DNA from 3 places in the Leptolyngbya subtilissima AS-A7 genome. Region 3 is predicted to be linked to each of the others. Evidence: predicted binding sites of a transcription regulator. Region 3 holds the regulator's gene; each other region holds the start of a gene.

Region 1 (8,112 bases), on a different contig from region 3:
GATTTTTGCAACCCCGACGAACTGCTCGAAATTGACATTGCCGTTGACCCCTGCGAAGGCACCAACCTGGTTGCCTATGGCCAAAACGGTTCCATGGCCGTCCTGGCAATTTCTGAGAAAGGTGGTCTGTTCGCTGCTCCTGACTTCTACATGAAGAAGCTGGCGGCTCCGGCCCAGGCCAAAGGCAAGGTTGACATCAACAAGTCGGCCACCGAAAACCTGAAAATTTTGGGCGAATGCCTCGATCGCGGCATCGACGAGCTGGTAGTGGTGGTCATGAAGCGCGATCGTCACAACGACCTGATCAAAGAGATCCGCGATGCCGGTGCCCGCGTCAAGCTGATTGCTGACGGCGACGTTGGTGCGGCTATCTCCTGTGCCTTCTCTGGCACCAACACCCACGCCCTGATGGGCATCGGTGCTGCGCCCGAAGGAGTAATTAGCGCTGCGGCTATGCGCTGCCTAGGTGGCCACTTCCAAGGCCAGCTAATCTATGACCCTGCGGTAGTCAAAACCGGCTTGATTGGCGAAAGCAAGGAAGCCAATATTGCCCGTCTCAACGAAATGGGCATCACCGACATCGACAAAGTCTACGATGCTCACGAGCTGGCCTCAGGTGAAACCGTGCTGTTTGCTGCTACCGGCATCACCCCCGGCGAACTGATGGAAGGGGTGCGCTTCTTCCATGGCGGCATGCGAACCCAGTCGTTGGTAATCTCTAGCCAGTCCAAGACCGCTCGCTTTGTGGACACCATCCACATGGTTGACCAGCCCAAGGCTCTCCAACTGCACTAGGTGCTCTTAGGCCTAGTGAATGCCTGACTTGATCCCCCTTGCCCTCCATAAGGAAGGTAAAGAGGCTGTCTTGGACAGCGTTGACTCGGGGGGATCTAGTCTTGGCAAATAAACACTGACGGGCGTAAAAACGCCCTAGAGTACGGGTTAAATTCGTTAGCCTAGAGATGCGGGATCCTCGCATCTCTTTTTTTGGGCCTTGTTACAGTTTTTGATGGACTTTTGTTGAGTTTCCTTGAGTCGGGCCCTGTTTATCTCTAACTTCAAACATATTGGCAATTGTGTATACAGCAACCTTCGGGCGGCCATTCCTAGGCGACCAGGCTCCCCCCAAGGATCTGTCAACACCATAAAATTAGGTGACTACTAAACGCGTGGAGGAAGAATGAATATCGCCGTAATTGGCCTGAGCCACAAAACCGCCCCGGTGCAAATTCGCGAAAAACTTAGCATTCCGACGGCTCAGACAGGTGACGCGATCGCCCATCTCACCCATTGCCCCCACATCGACGAAGTCTCCATCCTCAGCACCTGCAACCGTCTCGAAATCCACATCGTGACCGAGGAAACCGAGCAGGGCATTCGCGAAGTAACCCAGTTTCTCTCCGAGCATAGCGGCCTGCCCCTCCACGAGCTGCGCCAGCACCTGTTCATCCTGCTGCACCAAGATGCCGTCAACCACCTAATGCGGGTGGCCGCGGGCCTCGACAGTCTAGTGCTGGGCGAAGGGCAAATTCTTGCTCAGGTGAAGCATGCTCACCAGCTGGCTCAGCAGCACAAGAGCATTGGCCGGGTGCTAGATCGCCTGCTGAAGCAATCCCTCACCGCCGGTAAGCGCGTGCGCAGCGAGACCAGCATCGGCACCGGGGCCGTCTCTATCAGCTCTGCCGCTGTAGAACTCGCCCGCATGAAGGTGCCCCACCTGAACAGCTGCCACATCAGCATTTTGGGCGCGGGTAAAATGGCTCGCCTGCTGGTGCAGCACCTAGTTTCTAAAGACTCCGCCTGCACCATCACCATTCTCAACCGCACCATCGATCGCGCCAACGAGCTGGCTAAGCAGTTCCCCGATGCCAACATTCGCACCGGTACCCTCGCTGCCATGCTGGAGACGGTTGAGGCCTGTGATGTGGTGTTTACCTGTACTTCGGCCACCGAGCCAATTCTGGATCGCGACAATCTGGCCCCGCTGGTCAACAACCGCACCCTGATGGTGTTTGACATCTCGGTACCCCTCAACGTTCACACCAACGCCAACGAGCTGGACAACGTTCACGCTTTTAACGTCGATGACCTGAAGGCCGTGGTCGCCCAGAACCAGGCCAGCCGTCGCCGCATGGCTATGGAGGCCCAGGTGCTGCTCGACCAAGAGGTGGAGAGCTTTATGGACTGGTGGCGTTCCCTCGACACCGTGGGCACGATCAGCAGCCTGCGCAGCAAGGTCGAGACCATCCGCGAGCAGGAGCTAGAGAAAGCTCTGTCGCGCTTGGGCAGCGAGTTCGCCGAAAAGCACCAGGAAGTGATTGAGGCGCTGACTCGGGGCATCGTCAACAAGATTCTTCACGACCCCATGGTGCAGCTGCGTGCCCAGCGCGACATTGAGGCTCGCAAGCGGGCAATGCAGACCCTTCAGGTGTTGTTTGACCTAGAGACCACTTCCAACGAAAAGTACAGCTAGCGTCGTTAAACGGATTTCTAGCTTAGTTCACTTAGAACCCAGGGTTTAAAAAACCCTGGGTTCTTCTGCCTGCCACAAGAACGTTCAGTAGGCGGTGTAAGATATCGAGCATCCTGATGTTGGCTTGAGCATACATGGCAACTCCCTTTCGCGTTGGTGTGGCAGGCCCGGTGGGCTCGGGCAAGACGGCCTTGGTAGATAGCCTGTGCAAGGCGCTGCGCGATTGCTACTCCATTGCCGTAGTCACTAACGACATCTACACTCAGGAAGACGCTCAGTTCTTAGTGCGCAGTCAGGCGCTCAGCCCCGATCGCATCGTTGGGGTCGAGACCGGCGGCTGCCCCCACACCGCCATCCGCGAAGATGCCTCAATGAACTTGGTGGCGATCGAGGATCTCGAGGCTCGTTTTGATCCCCTCGATTTGGTGTTTGTGGAAAGCGGCGGCGACAACCTGGCCAGCACCTTCAGCCCCGAGCTGGTCGACTTGACCCTCTATGTTATCGACGTGGCCGCTGGGGACAAAATTCCTCGTAAGGGCGGGCCAGGGATTACTAAATCTGACTTTTTGGTAATCAACAAAATCGACCTGGCTCCAATGGTCGGTGCAAGCTTAGAGGTAATGGAGCGGGATGCTCTCAGGATGCGAGGCGATCGCCCCTTTGGTTTCACCAACCTCAAAACCCAGGCGGGTCTAGCCACCATTATCGATTTCATTAGCTACCACGCAGCGGCTGAACCCGTAGCGTTAGTTCCTTAACTAGACCTGTTTTAAGAGCGTAGTGCAGAGTTTTGGCAAAGCCCGGTTGAGGTCCTAGTGCCGATACATTTGTGGCGATCGCCCAAAATCAGTCTTTAGAAAGAGGTCACTCTAACCCACACATCTCAGAAACGTTACAAAGAAGTTGAGGCCTTTGGTACTCTAGGCTACATTTACTGCCAATCACACCTCCTAATATCCACTCTGACGGTCTAAGTAATTTCTCGATCAGACAGTCTTCCATTAAAGAGTCAGGAGCGAGGTTGAATGGTAACTCGATTTAATCGACGTAAGTTTTTGGTGTATGGGTCTGCGACCCTGGGCACCTCTATGCTGCTCAAAGCCTGTGGCGGCAGCACCACCACTGATACCGGTGCCACCGACGCTAGCACCGATACTGCCGCCGCCGATGGCGAAACCATTAAGGTGGGCATTCTGCACTCCCTCAGCGGCACCATGGCCATCAGCGAAACCACGGTGGTCGATGCTGAGATGCTCGCTATCAAAGAAATCAACGAGGCTGGCGGTGTCTTAGGCAAGCAGATTGAAGCCATCACAGAAGATGGCGCCTCCGACTGGCCTACCTTTGCTTCCAAGGCCGAAAAACTGATCGATGACGACCAGGTAGCCGTTGTGTTTGGCTGCTGGACCTCAGCCAGCCGCAAGGCCGTGCTGCCCGTATTCGAGTCAAAAGACCACATGCTGTGGTACCCCGTGCAGTACGAGGGCCAAGAGTGCTCTAAGAATATCTTCTACACCGGGGCTGCTCCCAACCAGCAGATTGAACCGGCGGTAGATTGGTTGCTCGAGAACAAGGGCAAAGACTTCTTCCTGGTGGGTTCTGACTACGTGTTTCCCCGCACCGCCAACACCATTATCAAAGAACAGCTGACGGCTAAGGGCGGCAACACCCTGGGTGAAGACTATCTGCCCCTGGGCAACACCGAAGTTACCCCGATCATCACCAAAATCAAGGCTGCTATGCCCGACGGCGGCGTGATTTTCAACAGCCTCAACGGCGACAGCAACGTGGCCTTCTTCAAGCAGCTCCAGGGCGCGGGCATGGGGCCTGACCAGTACCCCGTGATGTCGGTGAGCGTGGCAGAAGAAGAAGTTCGTCAGATTGGCCCCGAGTTTCTGGTGGGTCACCTGGCATCTTGGAATTACTTCCAAACCGTTGAAACCCCCGAAAACGAAAAGTGGGTTGCCGACTTTAAGTCCGAGTTTGGTGACGACCGAGTGACCAACGACCCTATGGAAGCCGCCTACATCATGGTTTACCTATGGAAGCAGGCCGTGGAAGCCGCAGGCAGCTTTGATATTGCTGAGGTGCGGGCAGCGGCCTACGGTCAGAGCATGGCCGCCCCCGAAGGTACCGTGACGATGAATGCCAACCACCACCTCTCGAAGACCGTACGGCTTGGGGAAGTTATGGATGACGGCATGTTTAACATTGTCTGGGAAACCGACGGCCCGATTGATCCGGAGCCCTGGAACCAGTTTGTGCCCGACACCATCGGTTTTGCCTGCGACTGGTCTGACCCCGCTAAGGGCGGTAAATTTGAGGTCTAGGGTTAGGCTGTAGCCGCGATCGCGGCACTGTCGAACAGTAGTTTGGCGGGGGTGCAGCAAGCTGTGTCCCCGCCCTTCGCATAGAGTCGGTCAAATACTTAGGTAAACACCTATCTTGCCGTTTGGCGAGTTGCTAGAAGATTGAACCGCTCGACCTAGAGCTTTGGCTTTTTGCCTAGCTAATTTCTCAAAAAGATAAAGGGTAAAACAGCCCCAAGTGACGGTGGAGATCAAACCTTTAACCAGGCGAAAACTGTAAAGGGTGAACATTTCTTCTCTGCGGGGCACCTTATATTCCACTGAGATTGTGGCTAGCTTTTATGGCAGGCCAATTAACATTTGTTAAGTAGCGCGTTGTTCCTAAATCGGTAAAGGCTGTGTTGGAAGGCTTAATTGGTGGCCTTTTTAATGGCATTAGCATTGGTGCGGTGCTGTTGATTGTGGCATTGGGCTTAGCGATCGTGTTTGGCTTGATGGGGGTCATTAATCTGGCCCACGGCGAACTGATGATGTTTGGGGCTTACACCACATTTGTGGTGCAAAATGCGGCCAAAAGCATTGGGGGGATTGCTCCTGATCTATACATATTTGCGGCCCTGCCTCTGGCGTTTTTGGTGGCGGCTTTACTGGGCTTGCTGCTAGAGCGAACGGTGATTCGTTATCTCTATGGACGTCCCCTAGAAACGCTGTTGGCCACCTGGGGGGTGAGCCTGATTTTGATTCAGTTCATCCGCAGCGTCAGCCTGCCGATGGTAATTGGTCTGGGTATTTTTGGGGTGTTATTTTTAGTTGGTCGCTGGGTGCTGACGCGCTACACCGACTGGGAGCGTATTCAAGCCTGGGCTAACCCGGTATTTTTGGGACTGTCAGCGGCGATCGCGGTGCTGGCCTGGATTTTGATCGGCAACGCTGGCAGTGCTAAGTTCTCGCGAGCCTGGTTTAGCACCCGCAACGTTGATGTCACGCCGCCCAGCTGGCTGCGGGGAGGCATCACCTTGGGCAATTCGCTTCAATTTCCCTCTGCCCGACTATTTATTATTGTGCTCACCATTCTTTGCCTGGCGGCGGTTTACTGGTTCCTCAACGGCACCGCCTGGGGGCTGCGGATTCGCTCTGTGACTCAGAATCGAGGCATGAGTGCCTGCTTGGGTATTCCCACCGGGCAAGTGGATGCGATTACGTTTGCTCTGGGGTCTGGACTGGCGGGGATAGCCGGGTGCGCGGTGACGCTGCTGGGTTCAGTGGGCCCCAACCTAGGGGCCAACTACATCGTCGATGCCTTCATGGTGGTGGTGGTGGGCGGTGTCGGCAAACTGGTGGGCAGCATCGTGGCGGCGCTTGTGATTGGTATTACGACCTATCTGGTGGGATCGGGTACCATGGCGCTGCTGTTTCCGCCGACGGGATTTTTTAAGCCTGCGGTTGACTTCTTCACGTTCTTTGCCACAACGAGCATGGCCAAGGTGATGGTGTTTGCGTTGATTATCGCCTTTTTGCAGGTGCGGCCCGCTGGGCTGTTCCCGCCGAAGGGCCGTTCGGTGGAGCTATAGGGCTATGACTACAGATATTGCCGTTCAACCTCGCCGCGCCGCCAAGGCCAGCCAAAAGCGCAAGTTGATGATTGAGGCGATCGCGGTCATTGCGATCGCCCTCATCCTGATTTTGATCATGCCGATGCTGCTGACGGGCTTTCGGCTGAATCTGCTGGGGCGCTTTTTGGCCCTCGGTATCGTGGCTCTGGGTATTGATTTGATCTGGGGCTTCACGGGCCTGCTCAGCCTGGGCCACGGCATCTTTTTTGGCCTGGGGGGCTATGCCTTTGCCATGTACCTGGAGTTAAACACTCTGGGCGAGGGGCAACTGCCAGAGTTTTTCGGCCTCTACGGGGTGACGGAGCTGCCCTGGTTTTGGCAGCCGTTCAACTCGCTGCCGTTTACGCTGCTGGCGATTTTTACCATACCGGCGATCGTGGCGGGGCTGCTGGGCTATTTGGTGTTCCGCAACCGCATTCGTGGGGTCTACTTCTCAATTTTGACCCAGGCCGCCCTGGTGGTGTTTTTTAACCTGTTCAATGGTCAGCAAAAGCTGATCAACGGCACCAACGGTCTCAAAACCTCTACCTCGGTGTTTATGGGCCAGCAGGTGGGCAGCGACGGCATGCGGATGTTCTTTTACATCAGCACCGTCATTGCGCTGATCGCTATGTACGCCCTCTGCCGCTGGCTTACCAGCGGGCGCTTTGGCCGCATGCTGGTGGCCATCCGCGATGACGAAAACCGGGTGCGCTTCTCAGGCTACGACCCAACGGCGTTTAAGGTGCTGGTGTTTGCGGTCTCAGGGGCGATCGCGGGTATTGCCGGTGCCCTTTACACGGTGCAATCGGGCATTATCTCGCCCCAGGTGATGGATATCGCCTTCTCCATCGAGATGGTGATTTGGGTCGCCGTAGGCGGGCGCGCCACCCTAGTCGGTGCCGTGCTGGGTGCCGTGCTGGTGAACATGGCCCGCAGCCTGCTCAGCGAGCGCTTTCCCGACGTGTGGCTATTTTTCCAGGGGGCATTGTTCCTGATTGTGGTGACAGCTTTGCCCGACGGCATTATTGGCTGGGGTCGCCGCCAATTTGGCTCTGTGGTTAGCTCGGCCCTAGGCCTCACCCCTACGGACGTGCCCTACGCCAGCGATAGCGATTCGGTAGTTGAAGCTGTCCCCGAGTTCGCCGAGAAGTAGTCTGCTGAAAAGTAGGGTGGGTATTGCCCACCACTTAGCTAAGACTTCCGCAGCCTAGCTCAGGCAACAGCCCCTTACCTAGGCATTGCTCACCTAACCCAACAAAAACCTCGATCAGCCCCACAGCCTGATGGTGGGCAGTGCCCACCCTACCCATCCACTCCCAACCCATCCACCCACAATGAGCACCAAAGTCTTAGAGATTAAAGACGTCACCGTTAGCTTTGATGGGTTCAAGGCCATCAACAACCTCAACTTCAGCATGGACGAGGGTGAACTGCGGGTAATCATCGGCCCCAACGGCGCGGGCAAAACCACCTTCCTAGACGTCATTAGCGGCAAAACCAAACCTACCGAGGGCGCGGCCTATTTCAAAGGCCAAGACCTGCGCAAATACAAAGAGCACGAGATCTCCCGCTTGGGCATTGGTCGCAAGTTCCAAACCCCCCGCGTTTACCTCAACCTCACTCCCCGCGAAAACCTCGATCTCTCCTGCAATCGCAATAAAAACGTCTTCTCCACCCTGTTCAAAAAGGCCCCGCCTGCCGAAAAGCGCACCGTAGGCGGCCTGCTCGAAACCAT
Region 2 (8,112 bases), on a different contig from region 3:
CATCGCTTCACGGGAAATATCAGCAGGAACTGTGTGCCCGCCATTAAATTCTCGATAGCGGGTGTCGTAGTGCGCCTGCTGCAATTGTGGGACGATTCTACGGCTGCAACTGTCGATCGGTAGCACCGGGTCTTGGGTACCGTGGGAGATGAAGATATGGGGTTCTCCTCGCTGGGCTGCGGGAGCCATAAAACCAGGGGAAAAAGCTATTACATGGGTAAATAAATCCCCGTTGGTAATGCCCACCGAGAGTGCATAGGAAGCCCCATCGGAAAAACCTGCGATCGCAACTCGGCTCGGGTCTATTGCGTAGCGCCTAAAGGTCTGGGCCAGCGCCCGATCCATCACAGCAATATCGGGGCCATAGTCGCCGAGAATGTCATCCCAGGTGCGCCCCCGTGACTCCACAGCCAGCGGTATCAGCCCATAGGTGTCGGCTAGCCCTGCCAAAATTCTGAGTGCCCCTTCCGCATCGCCGCCTGCACCGTGGAGCATCAGCACCAAAGGCACTGGGGTATCGGGCTGATAGCCTTTGGGCACATAGATAAACCCATCTCGCTGGCTTTCCAACTCTAGGGGATGTAAGCCTCTAGCAGCCCCTGCTTCAGTGGGCGGACTGGGGCGAGAAAGAAGAAAACCTGTTTCCTGTTGTGTGCTGTTCACAAGCTGTGTGCTTCCTGAGATATGGTCGGCTGTGCAGGCCGCTAGCGCAGCAACAGCACCCACCAATCCCCTCTTAAGAAGTCTTCGCCGCGTCAGAGTTAAGGGACTGTTCATCACTTCCCTTGGGCACGTTTTCTAGACAACCAAAAGATGATGTTGAGAGGATGAAAACAGTCTAAAAAGATACCCGTAGTGACGGCCTCTTACTAACAGCCTTTTAAGGCTAGAAACTTCTCTATCTAATGGAATATCTAGATATTCAGGCTATGTTTTTTGAACAGATTTTCTGCTGCTAGAAAGTGAAAGATTGGCAAATTTTAGGTCGTTTTACTCACCGCACCAATAGGTTTATCGATTACTTTCAAATCTAGTGCTACTGCCGCAACAGAAGCAATCACAATCAGCCATAAAAGAGGCCAGGGTTTAATACCCTGGCCTCTTTTATGGCTTACCCTTTAAACAAGGGCTAATCCACTCGCTCTAGCAATCGTAGTAGAGAGCCAGTTCGTAGGGGTGGGGCCGCAGGCGCATGGGGTTAACTTCGTTGTCGAGCTTGTACTCGATCCAGTTGCTGATGAAATCTTCGGTGAAGACGCCAGTGCTGGTCAAGAAGCTGTGGTCAGCTTCGAGGGCCTTGAGGGCATCCAGCAGCGAGCCGGGGGTAGACGGAATCTTCGCTAGCTCCTCGGGACTGAGGTCGTAGATATCCACATCCAGCGGGTCGCCGGGATCGATTTGGTTTTTGATGCCGTCGATACCAGCGCAGAGCATGGCTGCAAACGCCAGGTAGGGGTTCGAGGTGGCGTCGGGGCAGCGGAACTCAAGGCGCTTGGCCTTGGGGTTGTCGCCCGAGAGGGGAATGCGCACGGAGGCCGAGCGGTTGCCCTGGGAGTAGGCCAAGTTCACCGGCGCTTCAAAGCCGGGCACCAGACGCTTGTAGGAGTTGGTGGTGGGGTTGGTTAGCGCCAACAGGGCGGGGGCGTGCTTGAGAATGCCGCCGATGTACCACAGAGCCATCTGGCTCAAGCCGGCATAGCGATCGCCCGCAAACAGAGGCTCACCGTTGTTCCAGATTGACTGGTGGGTGTGCATGCCAGAGCCGTTGTCGTTAAACAGAGGCTTGGGCATGAAGGTGACGGTCTTGCCCCACTTCTTGGCGACGTTCTTAATGCAGTACTTGTAGATCATCAGCCAGTCAGCGGCCTCGATCAGCCGACCAAAGCGAATGCCCAGCTCGCACTGACCACCGGTAGCCACTTCGTGGTGGTGCTTCTCGATCGGCACGCCCAGCTTGGCCATGGTCAGCAGCATTTCGCTGCGCATGTCTTGGGAGGTGTCGGTGGGGGCGACGGGGAAGTAGCCCTCCTTGTAGCGGGGTTTGTAGCCCAGGTTGCCGCCTACTTCTTCACGGCCAGTATTCCAGCGGCCCTCGACGCTATCGACGTAGTAGTAGGCCGAGTGCTCGTTTTGGTCGAAGCGCACGTCATCAAAGATGAAGAACTCAGCTTCGGGGCCAAAGAAGGCGGTGTCGCCCAGACCGGTGGACTTGAGGTACTCGATCGCCTTGGTTGCGATCGCCCGAGGGCAGCGAGCATAGAGTTCTCCGGTGCGGGGCTCCTTAATGGTGCAGATCATGCTCAGGGTCGGCTCCGCCATGAAGGGGTCGATCCAGGCGGTGTTGGGATCGGGCACCATCATCATGTCTGATTCGTTGATGGCCTTCCAACCCCGAATGCTGGAGCCGTCAAAAGCTACCCCATCGGTAAAACTGCTCTCGTCAATCTGGCTCTTGTGCAGAGTGAGGTGCTGCCAGATACCCGGCATGTCAATAAATTTCAGATCAATTAACTCAATGCCGTCATCCTCAATCCATTTCAGGATGTCTGCTGGGGTTGCCATGAACTACTCCTTAGCCTCTTTAGCGTTCAAACGTGGGGAAACCGATTTAACTCGTCGTAGATGATGCCCTGGCTCCGTCCCAATTTCCCTGCCAAATCGGCAAGGCTGCAACAGGCAAGCCCTATACAACACCGGTTTGTTGGCACGGGCACTCTGACCCTGCTGGTTCCACAGGTATCAACTCATCAGAATTATCCTAGGGAGAGGGGTTAGCCCGTTTTGTATCACCTAATACTTTTTGTCAGGGAAAGCCAACAAAAGCGCTAGGTCAGTCCATGATGTTTTGTAACAATTCGCTCATAAAGCCCCGCCTCTGACGGGCCTGAGCAACCCAGGGGTTAGGCCCCCGTGGTAAACTTCTTCGAAGATTAAACCTGGCAATTTATCAGGGTTTTGGCCCTTAGGGTTAGAGCCTTTAGCCAGAGACGGGCAGCCTGCGCCTGCCACCATTTATAAAATGCTGTTTGCCAAGTGAGAGTTGGGAGAAACCACCTATGCGGGACGCTGTCACCACGCTAATCAAGAATTACGACAACACTGGACGCTATCTCGATAGCAGCGCCCTCGACTCTATTAAGTCCTACTTTGACAGCGGTCTCGATCGCATCAAGGCGGCGGCAATCATCAGCGCTAACGCCGCTGGCATTGTCAAAGAAGCAGGGGTTACCCTGTTTGCGCAAGTCCCTGAGCTGATTCGCCCCGGCGGCAATGCCTACACCACCCGCCGCTACGCTGCCTGCCTGCGCGATATGGACTACTACCTGCGCTATAGCAGCTATGCCCTAGTAGCTGGCAACCCCGACGTGCTCGACGAACGTGTGCTGACCGGGCTGCGCGAAACCTACAACTCCCTGGGCGTGCCCATTGCCCCTACGGTGATCGGCATTCAGCTGATGAAGGACCTCGTGAAGGCCAAGGTGCAAGAAGCGGGCGTAGCCGATCCCTCCGTGGTCGACTATCCCTTCGACTACATCACCCGTTCGATCAGCGAGACCAGCATCTAAGCGAAATCGGAGGAATGGTGTAGCGAACGGCTGCTTCGTGACGCCCCTTCCCCTGGCTCTGGGTATAGACTTTGGCACCTCTGGGGTGCGTGCCGCTGTGGTCAATCCACAGCGGCATTTGTGCTGGCAATATCGCCAGAGCTACCCCGACTTGCCGGCTCCAGAGTGCTGGCGGCAGGGGCTCTTTGCCCTGCTAGAGGCGCTGCCGAGGGCGATCGCTCCCCAGATCGGCCGAGTGGCGATCGATGGCACCTCGGCCACCGTGCTGCTGTGCGATCAAGCGGGGGAATCGCTTACTACCCCACTGCTCTACAACCATCCCTGTAGAGAATCTTTGGCAACCGTCAAAGCCTTGGCCTCTGCTCAGAGCCCCGCTGCCAGCGCCACGTCGAGCCTGGCCAAGCTGGTGTGGTGGCATCAGACGTTGCCTTCCTCAATCTGGAATCAAGCGACGTATTTACTGCACCAGGCCGACTGGCTTAGCGCTCAGCTCCACGGTCAATGGGGGCTGAGCGACTACCACAACAGCCTCAAGCTGGGCTACGACGTGGGCGATCTCAGCTATCCCGCCTGGATGCAAGGGCAGCCGTGGAGTCGGGTGCTGCCTCGCGTGCTGGCACCGGGAGAATTAGTGGGGTGCGTGACGGAAACCGTCGCCCAGCGGTTTGGCCTATCGCCCCAGTGTCAAGTATTCGCAGGCACCACCGACAGCATTGCGGCTTTCTTGGCCAGCGGCGCGATCGCCCCAGGCGATGGGGTCACATCCCTGGGCTCAACCTTGGCCATCAAGCTGCTCAGCGACCAGCGCGTCGATATAGGCGACTATGGCATCTACAGCCACCGGCTAGGAAGCCACTGGCTAGTAGGCGGTGCCTCTAACAGCGGCGGTGCCGTGCTTGAAAAATTTTTTGACCGAGAGGCTTTAGCCACCCTGAGTCAGCGCATCGATCCAGCCGTGCCCACGGAGCTAGACTACTACCCCTTGGTGCAGCCAGGGGAGCGCTTTCCCATCAATGACCCCACCCTGGCTCCGCGTCTCTCGCCGCGCCCTGAGGATGACACCGCGTTTTTGCACGGCCTGCTAATGGGCATTGCCCGCATCGAGCAGCGCGGGTACGAGTTGCTCACCCAGCATGGGGCATCGCCCCTACGGCAAATTTTCACGGCTGGGGGCGGTGCCGCCAATGAGACCTGGCGTCAGCTGCGAGCTACCCTGCTGCCAGTGCCCATCAAAAACGCCGCCCCGGTGGAGGCGGCGGTCGGTAGTGCTTATTTGGCGCTGGGGTGGCTAAAGGATACGATTGAGTGATCCTTAAAGCGGGTGAAGGGGCGCGATCGCTCTGCCTTGCCCCCAGCTGCTCGGCTACGAATTAAGCTTATTGTCCCGGCGATATTGCAGGTAAGCCGCAACGAAAAGCCCGGCCAGGGTGACAGGAATAAACCCTAGAACAATGCCACTTAGCAAAGGCTCAACCACAGCAATACTCCTTGTCTCAACAAAAATCTATGGTCTAACCATAACACTAATCAGGGCCTGAACTCAGGCCTTCAACCGCTAACCCCATGCCGGTCTGTCAGTTTAAGCACCCCGGTCGAACTAGCGCTCTGGCGCGATCGCAAACGCAAGTTAGTGGCTTCGTTACCAATGCTGAAAAGAAGCTATTTCAACGGGAAGGTTTTTGGGGTCAAGCTTGGCCTTGGCGATAGTGTAGGCAGGCCGCAACCAGAGCTTGCGCGACCTCTGGACAGCCGCCCCAGTGCAGGTGCAGGTATGAGGCATGAATACGATGCGATCCCCAGCCCTCAGCGGCATGGCGCTGCGTTGCTCCGTAGCGCTTGAGTTGATACAGCGGCGAGGGAGATGGTGTTTCTGCCTCGGAGCGGTGAAACTCGTGCCCCCATATAGTTTGACCGCTCTGCAAGAGTAAGCTGTCTTGTTCTGCCAAGGCGTGACGGTAGCCCAGGGTGAGTCGTCCGGTCATGCGCACGCTGGTGGGCAGCACTCCGACCATAGGCCAGGCGTTGTCGTTTAGATCGACCAGGGTAGTGGCTAAATACATCAACCCGCCGCACTCAGCGTAGATAGGTAAGCCTCGACAAATGAGGGCGTTGAGCATTGAGCGCAAGCCCTGGTTAGCGGCTAGTTCCGCCCCAAATATTTCGGGAAAGCCGCCGCCGAAGTACAAGCCATCGGCATCGGCAGGAGGCTGGGCGTCCCGCAGCGGGCTCCAGGGAATAATCTCGGCCCCCAGGGCGGTGAGAATGTCGAGGTTGTCGGGGTAGTAGAAGCTGAAGGCGGGGTCTTGGGCGATCGCGATGCGGGGAGTGGGGGAGTGGGAGAGTGAGAGGGTGGGAGAGTGGGAGGGTGGGAGAGTGGGAGGGTAGGGAGTGGGGTTGGAAACAAGAAGGGGGGTGAGGGCGGGCCAGTCGAAGGAGGTGTGGCCGAGGTGGGCGAGGCGGGTGAGGATGTCGGGAAGTTGGGGGAGTTCGGCGGTGGGGACTAGGCCTAGATGGCGATCGGGAAGGGCGATCGCCGTTTGCCGGCGCAATACGCCAAGAATCGGCAGATCGATGCTGGCTAGGGCATCGGTGAGGAGTTCGAGGTGGCGATCGCTGCCGACTCGATTCAGCACCACCCCAGCTAGTTTCACCTGAGGATCCAGCGTACGGTAGCCGTGAATAATCGCCAGCACCGATCGCGACAGGCGGCTGCAATCGACCACTAGCAACACGGGCAGGTTCAGCAGCCGGGCGATATGGGCAGTGCTGGCGACATCTGAGAGCCCAGACGCGCCGTCAAAGAGACCCATGACCCCTTCGACCAAAGCAAAGTCGGCCCCTTGGCAGCGGTGGGCAAAGCACTGCTGCACGTAGGTTTCTGAAGTCAAAATGGGGTCGAGGTTGTAGCAGGGTCGCCCAGTGGCCTGCTGGTGGAACATCGGGTCAATGTAGTCTGGCCCCACCTTAAACGACTGCACCCGGGGCGATTTTTGCGCTAGGGCCGCCAATAGCGCCAGGGTGACGGTGGTTTTACCTACACCGCTGCGCTCGCCTGCGATCACTAGGCCGCCGGGGCTAGCCGCTGTACTCAAGACCCTGCCCTCATGGTGAGCTTCCTACGGTTAAATCTGTGCAAACCATCTTATCGAGGGACGGGTACCGACGGTGGCGGTTGGGTAGTCTTGAAATATCTACGGTACGGGATAGGCCCAATGCGATGACGACGCCTTCGCTACTGGAGCAGGCCAAGGATGGGGATGCGGCAGCGATCGCCGCCCTGCTCACCCACGCCCTCAAGCCCAGGGGCATTACCGTACGGGGCGATCGCCATAGCTACTGTTTGCAGCTGTGGTTTAGCGGCAGCCCCGCCCCACCCCAATCGACAACGGTGGCCTACGTCCGCCGCACAATGGCAAAATTGCAGCCCTCCGTCATTGGTATTGTGCAACTCCACGGCACACAAACAGGCGAAACTCAGCCTGTTTGGACTGAGGAAATTGCCCTGCTGTCGCTGTTCTCAAAAGCTCCCCTATCTGACGAGTCACAGGCCTGTGAGACGCTAACCTCTACAAATGGGGGCAGAGCTGCTACCCCGGCCCCCCCAGAGCCAGTAGCAGTAGTTCGCGCCTACAAGGAACTGGGGCTATCCCTGGGAGACCCGCTGCCTCAGATAGAGGCTGTGTATTTTAAGCGCCGAGCGGAGCTGCTTTACCGGGGCGATCGCGCCGCCCTAGAGCCCCTCAAGTGGGCCTTCACCACCCTCAAGACTCATCTAGAGCAGAGTGTTGTCGCCGAGGTCGCCCCCACTAGCACCACTTTGCTAGAAGCAGATCTCCCTACAAATCCAGGACCGGGGCGGCGATCGCGACCCCGACAGACCAAGCCCCAGCCTGACCCACCAGCAGACGATACCGATTTGCTGTCATTTCAGAATCGCTACAGTAACGGGCTGATCTTCCCCGGCCTGATGCTGCTGGGAATGCTGATGAACGCCATGCCCATCGTCAATGCGCTGCTGTTCGGCATCAAAATTTGGATCCATGAGTTTGGCCACGCCACCGTGGCATGGCTGTCGGGGCGGCAGGCGCTACCCCTGCCCATCGGCTGGACGAGCTACAACCCCCAGCGATCGGTTTTGGTCTACCTTGCCATTCTGGTGCTGCTAGGTTTGCTTTTTTGGGCTGGACGACGCGAGGCCCAGCGCTGGCCAATGGTGCTGGCTGCGACGCTAGCTGTGGTGCAGTTTTATATGACCTGGCTGCTGCCTGCCGATCGCTTTGAGATGCTGATGGCCTTTGGCGGCGTGGGGGGCGAAATTTATCTGTCCGCCCTGCTGATGGTGGGATTCTACTTCCCCCTGCCCAACTACTTTCGGTGGGATTTTTATCGCTTTCCGGTAGTGCTGGGGGCGGCCTTTTGCTTTTGGGGTCAGGTGTGGCTGTGGCAGCAAGTGCCCAAGGGCAAAGCCTCAATTCCCTTTGGCAGCCTGTGGGGCGAAGCCGAGCACGGCGACATGAACCAGCTGATCGACATTCATGGCTGGATG
Region 3 (8,112 bases):
TATTTTCGCAGCAGGGCCGCATCGAGATACCAGTTGGCAACGGGTTGGCGACGGCGCTCTAGCTTGGCGACAGCTCGAGGGCTCATGGTGAAGGGGGAAATACCAGGGGCACAGCTCAATCCTTTTTGGCTACAGCTGTAAGCCAGATCAACCTGCCATTCGTCGAGAAAAATTGGCACACCGCCTAGGCTGGTGACAGTATCAACCAGCAGCAAACAGTCATGGTCGGCGCAGGCTGACCCTAATCCTTCGAGGGGTTGGCGGACTCCGGTGGACGTCTCGGCGTGGACGATCGCCAACACCGCAGGCCGATGTTCCTTTAATGCGGCGGTAAGTTCCTCTAGGGTAAAAGCTTCACCCCAAGGCCGGTGAATGGTGACAACATCGGCTCCATAGCGCTGGGCCATATCGACTAAGCGGTAGCCAAAATAGCCTTTGACAGCAACTAAGACGCGATCGCCCGGTTCAATAGCATTTGCGATCGTTGCTTCCATCGCTGCAGACCCGGTACCGGCCACGGCATAGGTGAGGAGATTAGTGGTCTGCCAGGTATAGCGCAGCAGCTCTTGAACTTCATCCATCATCGCTAGGTAAGCAGCGTCTAGATGGCCAATGGGCTGCTGATTCATAGCGGCAATGACACGGGGGTCAGCGTTGCTAGGCCCCGGTCCTAACAACAACCGTTCGGGTACCATTAGGGGGGATAGAGAGGCTGGCGGCGCCAGCCGAGCTGAGGAATTGGGGGATAGGGTGGTTGCCATGGGTAACACCGAAGACGATGGATTGCTGAACCTAATGAACAGACTGAACCCATTCTCCTATGGATGCGGCATTCCGTAGTGGGAAGCACAACGGTAGCACCTTAGCCCATCAATCTCGTTGGGTCTACACCTCGCTATCTAAGGCTTTTAGCCAAACCACAAACACAACGCCGGGATTTTGGGGATAAGCTACAGCCTCTGGCGGCAGCCATGACGTGCCTTGAACAGGGCTAACTAGATCGATCCGCCCCCCCATGCCCTGCACTAGGTCTTGCACAATGGCGAGACCTAGTCCCGTACCCGGAATGTCGCCCTGGGCTCGCACACCGCGAAAGTGACGGGTAAATAACTGGGGCTGGTCACTAGGGGGAATGCCTGCACCGGTATCGCCTACGGCAATTCCCTGGAACATCTGCCTGCCAATCCGCTGCACTAGCCCTGCGGTAATCCAGACTAGAGACCCAGCAGGTGAATACTTTAGGGCATTGTCGAGCAGGTTGTGGAGCACTTCTCCTAGAGCAGCAGCATCAAGCCAAACCATGGGTAAAGGGGTAGGAATGTGGTGCACCAGGTGCAGTCCCCGCTCATGAGCCAGGGGTGCAATGGACTGCACCAGTGGAAGGGCAATCTCAGCAATCGCACCAGGCTGCACCCTTAGCGATCGTCCCAGCCCATGCCCTGTTGCTGAAACCAAGTCTTCAAGGGGCTGACTTTGAGTCGTTGCCAACCTGCTGTTTAAGGTGTCTTCGTTGCTGTCGATAACAATACTAGGGCGATCGCTCCATTCACTGGGTGAGCTTGGTAGCAGCAACCTACCCGCTGGTGGGGTAGTAGCCTGCGCCAAGGTTTCATCCCCTTCGGCAACAGCGGTATCAAAATGCTGGGCCAAATCCTGCAATCGCCGGCTCTCCCGCACAATGCCTTCAGCAATCGGCCGATTGGTATCCTCAGGGGGTAACCGTTTGACCATCAATTTGCCAAAGGTCTGTAAAGCTGTGAGCGGATTGCGAAACTGATGCAGCAGATCGTGAAAGGTTTCGGACTGATCGGCTTGGATTAGCTGACGTTGGTTGAGCTGACGCTGAAGCCATTGGCTACGCTGGTCCAGCACGTAGGCGATCGCCAACGTGCTGGCGACCTGCTCAGCCCGTCGATAATCGTCCGCTGTCCACGGCAGTGCTTCGCGAGTACTGACGATCATGCCCAGCACCACTCCATCATGGGCCAACGGCAAAACCAGAGGATACGTGGTTAGATCAGTCCCCACTCCCTGTAGCTGGGTTGCCGGTTCTATTCCAAACGGCATCGAGAGCAAACCCTTCTCCGAAGAAACACTGGCTGTGGATGGTAGCCCAGCTGAATCTCGCTCTGAATCAATGGGTTGCTGAAGCCACTGTTCTGGTTGAACGATTGGGGATTGCTTGCTGCCATCAACTTCTTCAGCTGTGTTGAATACTGCCGCTAGCCCCTCCCGCAAGTCGTGCCACAGGTTGGCGGTTTCTGGATAAGCCACCAGCGGTATCAAAGTGGGATTTATTGTCTCAACGGTGGCTTCGACCAAATACACCACTGTGGAAGCAGCCCCCAACGACTGGGTCAGCAGGAGTACCTGGGACTGACACAATGTGGTGAATTCAGAGCTGGGAGAGCCAATCATGGCGGCACAACATAAGAGTTTGACGGAAGAAAAATTAAAGTTTTGTCAATTTTTTAACAATTCTGTTCAGCTCTGATCTCCTTAGACACCCTTGTATCCTTTATAGCGCTTGGTGTTCGGAGGTTTTAGGCCGATTTTTAAGAGAAGTTGAAATTCTTATTTTGAGCCTATATACTTGGCCTGGTTAACAAATTTTGTAACCGAAACTACATCCAAATATCCAATGAGAGGGAGGTAGGCAACTTGGCAAGGAGACGCAAGCGTAAGAGTCGTCGTCGCTTAGAAGGCCGTCGCATTTTAGAAGCTGTTCCTCAGTATAGTATTGAGAGCGGCAACGAAAAACCCGTAACCGCAGCTCGGAATTTTATCCATTCCGAGGGCATTGCCCCCCCAGCCCTGCTGCTGGTTAAGCGGAACGAGCATACCACTGACCGGTACTTTTGGGCCGAGAAGGGTCTATTTGGTGCCCAGTATGTAGAAGAGAATCATTTTCTTTTCCCCAGTCTGCGGGTGCTGCTCGGTGAAGAAGGTGAAGAAGAAGAAGAAGAGAACGCCTCAGTTTTAGAGACCTTGACTCACTAGGGTAAGTATTCTGATAGCAGATATCTGCTTTACCGGTGTCACCGTCAGAACTACTTTTCACATGCAAAAAGCTAGCCCTTGGGCTAGCTTTTTTTTGCTTTAGCGGTCAAAGCCTTGCTCAAGGGCAATCAGTTCATCGCGATGAGCTGTAACAGTAACCTTAGCAAGCGCACTTTCCAACGAGCCGCTGTCCGCAGCATTGGGCCGAATTTCTAGGCAAATCTCCTCATCGCGAGCAGCGCCACGCCAATAGAACCAGCCTGCTAGCGGGCTCAGTGCTAGCAGACCCAAAAAGATGGCGCTGTAGGCTGGCCATAGATTGGCGAGTACCAAAGCAAAACAAAGAGTCCCCACGGCGGCAAGCAGAGTTAAGAATCCAGCCAAAAACACGCTCGGACGTACTCTTCCCCGCAGGGTGATGCGTTGAGCCTCTTCTTCAGCCGCGATAATGGCATAGGCCCGTGACTCAAAGTAGGTCGTCAGGTTCTGCAGTAACGTTATGGGATCAACAGGGCGCGTTAGCGTCAGGGTTTCGATCCGGTCTTTGGTAGAAGCCCGAATAAAAAAAACTAACCCCACTATCATTAGCAGGGTTAGGAACAGAGTCGAATAGAGAACGGTGTCAGTCACGCCGGACCATGCAAAGCTACTCCTCTAGGGTACGGAATGTTGCAGCATTCAGGTAGGCCCTGCACCCCTGATTCATCGATGCGGAGCAGAGTAGGCTGGGCTTTGAGCGCAAGCTGGCCTAATTGGATCGCCCATATAGGTTTTCCAAAATTCGGCCAGTTCCTCGGCCTGAAGCCGCCAGTCAGGGTTAAGACGATACATGCGGCGAGGACGACCCCGGCCTTCTACCTTTTTCCAGTAGCCGTCAATAGCATTTTCGTCTTCCAAAAACTTAAGTGCTCCGTAAAGCACCGTATCTGATAGACGATAGTGGGGATACTGATGGGTTAACCGCTGGATCAATTCGGTGCCGTAGGAATCTTGCTGGAGCAATACCGACAACACGTAGCAAACGGCAAGCTCTTTGTTCAGGTAAATTGGCGGTGGATCCTCGAAGAACTGATAAATATCCTCAAATTTCATGGGATCGCTCCAGGTGTATTTAAAGTTTGCCTGCCTTGAGACAAGCCAGAGTTAAAAGCAACCTATTAGCAGCCGACAGATTTGTAGGTTAATTCTAAGCACAGGTGATCCCCACAGTATCGAAGTAGGGGCAGATGGTAACTATCTGCAAATTTTTTTAGACATTATTAAATATTCGCCACCAAAGTTAATTCGACCTGGATCCTTTTTACTTAATTTTCTTGAGAGAAAGTGCTCCAAGCTATTCGCTTAGTAAGTCAGTGCTATCGTCCAAAGGATTATTGAATTCACTCGTTTGAAACAGAATGCGCCCGTCGCGCACTGCTGCTAGATGAATTTGAACCGGCCCTACCGTGAAAATATCAGTGGCAGCAATAGCCTGAAGATCGACAGCCTGCCCCGATTGCTGAACAGTCTCTAAGAAGTTGAGCACCGTTTCAGGCCGGTTATCGGCTACTTGTAGCGTGTCGCTGACAACGCCGTCCTGTCGGGCCCGAAATTGGGCGGCTGCCAACAGAAGGTTGAGTCGCTCAACTAGCTGGCGATCGCCCAAAGGAGGGGGATCTAGCGTAACCGTTGCCAATCGCTCGCCCAGGGCATAAACCTGTTGATTAGGGGTGGCATCGATAAAGACCTGCACACAGGGTTCACCCTGCTGCACCACGCAGGGCTCGCCCGTTACATAGTTAGCCGCAGACAGCAGGCGCACTACGTAATCTTCACCCGTGGACAGACGCTCAATCAACGCCTCGACCTCGCGATTACCAATCAGCAAAATTTGCTGGTCGATCAAAGCCCCGGGGGCAATAGCTCGAGACACCAAGCGGTTGGCCTCAAGTAAAAAGCCTGTGACAAACTCTTCTGCCTGCTCTCGATTTTCGGCACGACCTTGACCGACTAGAATCTCTTGGTTGCGGTTGAGGGCAATATTGCCCCGAAACAACCCTTGATACTGCGTTTGCAGAACGGCTACCTGCTGCTCTAAAAAGTCTTGCTCGCCCTCTAGGCTAGCCAGCCGCTGCTCTCGCTGGGCGATCGCCCGATCGCGACTGGCAATCTCCTCATCTAAGTTGGCAATTGCCCGATCGCGGTCGGCAATCTGTTTGCCAATAGTGGCTTGCTGCGCCAGCAGGTTATCACGCTGAACCCGCAGAGCGTCCGTCGATTGGCGCAGCGCGGCAGCCTGCTGTGATACGGCATCTAGCTGGCCTAGAGTTTGGCGTAGTTCACCCTCAGTCGCTTCCTGCTGAACCACCGCCTGGTTGAGCGATTGGTTAATTTCTTGTAATCGAGCTAGCGCCCGCTGCCGTTCGTTAGTCGCCGACTCCAGATCGGTCTCTACGCTCTCTTGGGTAGATTGAGCCTGGGCCAAATCAGCCTCGGCGTTGGCTAAATCAGCCTGAATTTTACTCAACTCGAACACCCCAGTGCGCAGCTGACTGCTCACTCCAAATAGCAGGGCCAGTGTAGAGGCTGAAATGACGCTACCCGTGGCAATGCTGACTAAGGTAGCCGTTTGCCGGGGGCGTAGATTGAACAAGCTTAGACGTGCTTTGCCCACCCGCGTGCCGACGCGATCGCCGAGGGTAGCAATAAAGCCCCCCAAAATTAAGACCGCCAAAATCAGTACGTAACCAGAAACCATGCACCAGCCACAGGGGAGTTTGCACTTACTCTACTGCATGGGTTGAAGCCTCGTACGCCCCAATATTGTCGATTGCTGGTTTGGCTACCAAAACCACCCCACCTAGCCAAACCTAAACTAAGTAAACTGCTGACTCAGATTGACCGGATCATGCACAGTAATCTTCTTTTTGTAGATGGAGATCATACCTTCCTGGCGCAAATCTCCCAGCAGGCGAGTCACAGTCACCCGAGTGGAGCCGATGGCCTCAGCAATGGCCTGATGAGACAGTTTCAGATCAATAGTGATGCCATCCTGGCTAGGCACCCCAAAATCGCGACAGAGAATGAGTAAGAAACTTACCAGCCGCGAGCCCATGTCTCGATGAGCTAAGGTTTCAATCATCATCTCGGTTTGCAAGATGCGAGAGGATAACCCCCTCAACATCAGCAAGGCCAGTTCAGGATTTTCCTCCAGCGCCTGCTCAACCTGCTCAATTGGAACAGACAATAGCTCTACCGGAGTAAAGGCCACGGAGTGATAAAAGCGATCAGAACGGTTGCCCGTAATTAGCGACAAGACCCCAAACACACTGTTTTCGCGCAGCAGGGCAACTGTGATTTCTTCTCCAGCCTCGTACACTCGCGACAGCTTCACTGCCCCTTTTAACAAGAAGTACACCCGTTCGGCCGGGTCTCCAGGGAAAAAGATTGTTTTCCCCCGCTCGTAGGATTCGACTACAGGGGGAAACGCTCCTCCAGATAGCTGACGAAAAACATTAGCAAGGGGCTTATCTTGGGTCACTACCATAACGTTCTGCTAAGAGCATCACAGAGAGCATCTGCACTGAATTTACTGGTTTGCCGTCGCTATGACAGCTAGACCCACAGCACAGATCACCTTGGGCATAAAGCATAAAGCAGTCTGATTGGTCTGGCACGCTAACCAATGCAAACGTTCCATGACTTTAGATCACTTAACCTCAACTGTAAGGCAAGCGTTTGTATAGCAAGTTACTTTATTGCTCCCGAAGCTAATCTTGAGCCCATTTCAGGGGTTCCAAAGTAGTCATTCAGGGATAAAAAAAGCCGCAGATGAGGCTGAGAGCGACAGCAAACTCAAAACAACTCGGACCGTCGCTCTTAACTAAGAAGTAGGTCTCACTAGCGCAAAACACTGGCAGAAGAAAGCTCAGCTATATCCGACCAAAAAAGTCGGGTATATTTGACCAAGTATTGTCTCCAGTGTTACGTTCTGGATAACTTAGCGAAGTTAACAACTGCTCCTCAGAAAATCTCAGAGAAAACGCCATGACGCAGTCTATCGAACAAGCGATCGCCACCAAGCCCACATTTTCAGCATTGAAATGCCGAGAATGTGGTGAGACCTACGACCTAGGCGCCAAGCATGTATGCGAAGATGTGTGCTTTGGCCCATTAGAGGTAGCCTACGACTACGACGAAATTCGCAGGCGGGTCACCCGCAGCAGCATTCAAGCCGGGCCGCTGTCAATTTGGCGCTACAAAGACTTTCTACCCGTCAGCACCGACAACCCAATTGATGTGGGAACCGGCATGACACCCCTAGTGCGCGCCAACCGACTGGCGCGGCAGCTAGGGCTAAAAGAACTCTATATAAAGAATGACGCTGTCAACATGCCCACCTTGAGCTTTAAGGATCGGGTGGTGTCGGTGGCGCTAACCCGAGCGAGAGAGTTAGGGTTTACTACAGTGTCTTGTGCCAGTACAGGTAACTTGGCCAACTCTACGGCGGCGATCGCAGCCCATGCTGGCCTTGACTGCTGCGTATTCATTCCAGCTGACCTAGAAGCCGGCAAAGTACTTGGCACCCTAATCTATAACCCTACAGTAATGGCTGTGCAGGGCAACTATGACCAGGTCAACCGTCTGTGCTCTGAGGTAGCCAACACTCAAGGTTGGGGGTTCGTCAACATCAACCTGCGCCCCTACTACTCCGAAGGGTCTAAAACCCTGGGCTACGAAGTAGCTGAACAGCTAGGCTGGCGCTTACCAGACCACATCGTGGCGCCGTTGGCATCGGGGTCACTATTTACCAAGATCTACAAAGGCTTCCAAGAATTTGTTAAGGTCGGCCTCGTCGACGATAAGCCTGTACGCTTTAGCGGTGCCCAGGCCGAGGGATGCTCTCCTATTGCCCAAGCCTTTAAAGAAGGCCGCGATTTTGTGACTCCAGTCAAACCCAATACGATTGCCAAGTCTATTGCCATTGGAAACCCCGCCGACGGTATCTATGCTCTCGATATAGCTCGTAAAACCAACGGCAACATTGAGTCAGTAACCGATGCCGAGGTCATTGAAGGCATGAAGCTACTGGCCGAAACCGAAGGTATCTTCACCGAGACTGCTGGCGGCACC

The links. The regulator NtcA, encoded in region 3, controls nitrogen genes in cyanobacteria. The targets are predictions, from matches to a motif close to TTTGTANNNNNNNNTACAAA.
Region 1: urtA (urea ABC transporter substrate-binding protein) is a predicted target of NtcA. The motif match lies at 3,386-3,405, and genes of this name have one in related genera.
Region 2: glnA (type I glutamate--ammonia ligase) is a predicted target of NtcA. The motif match lies at 2,781-2,800, and genes of this name have one in related genera.

The regions. Positions count from the first base shown of each region.
Region 1 covers NZ_JAMPKY010000007.1:284,332-292,443, reverse strand. The annotation lists gene glpX (class II fructose-bisphosphatase) at 1-795, shown strand, start outside; gene NC979_RS16765 (glutamyl-tRNA reductase) at 1,181-2,473, shown strand; gene ureG (urease accessory protein UreG) at 2,608-3,231, shown strand; gene urtA (urea ABC transporter substrate-binding protein) at 3,499-4,803, shown strand; gene urtB (urea ABC transporter permease subunit UrtB) at 5,181-6,353, shown strand; gene urtC (urea ABC transporter permease subunit UrtC) at 6,358-7,530, shown strand; gene urtD (urea ABC transporter ATP-binding protein UrtD) at 7,712-8,112, shown strand, end outside.
Region 2 covers NZ_JAMPKY010000007.1:179,666-187,777, forward strand. The annotation lists gene NC979_RS16315 (alpha/beta hydrolase-fold protein) at 1-663, opposite strand, end outside; gene glnA (type I glutamate--ammonia ligase) at 1,144-2,562, opposite strand; gene apcB (allophycocyanin subunit beta) at 3,057-3,566, shown strand; gene NC979_RS16330 (FGGY-family carbohydrate kinase) at 3,604-4,875, shown strand; gene petG (cytochrome b6-f complex subunit V) at 4,930-5,043, opposite strand; gene NC979_RS16340 (cobyrinic acid a,c-diamide synthase CobB) at 5,252-6,658, opposite strand; gene NC979_RS16345 (hypothetical protein) at 6,784-8,112, shown strand, end outside.
Region 3 covers NZ_JAMPKY010000010.1:284,128-292,239, reverse strand. The annotation lists gene NC979_RS21170 (pyridoxal-phosphate-dependent aminotransferase family protein) at 1-761, opposite strand, end outside; gene NC979_RS21165 (sensor histidine kinase) at 886-2,418, opposite strand; gene NC979_RS21160 (DUF3155 domain-containing protein) at 2,662-3,000, shown strand; gene NC979_RS21155 (cofactor assembly of complex C subunit B) at 3,100-3,630, opposite strand; gene NC979_RS21150 (PadR family transcriptional regulator) at 3,703-4,092, opposite strand; gene NC979_RS21145 (DUF3084 family protein) at 4,334-5,737, opposite strand; gene ntcA (global nitrogen regulator NtcA) at 5,855-6,526, opposite strand; gene thrC (threonine synthase) at 7,027-8,112, shown strand, end outside.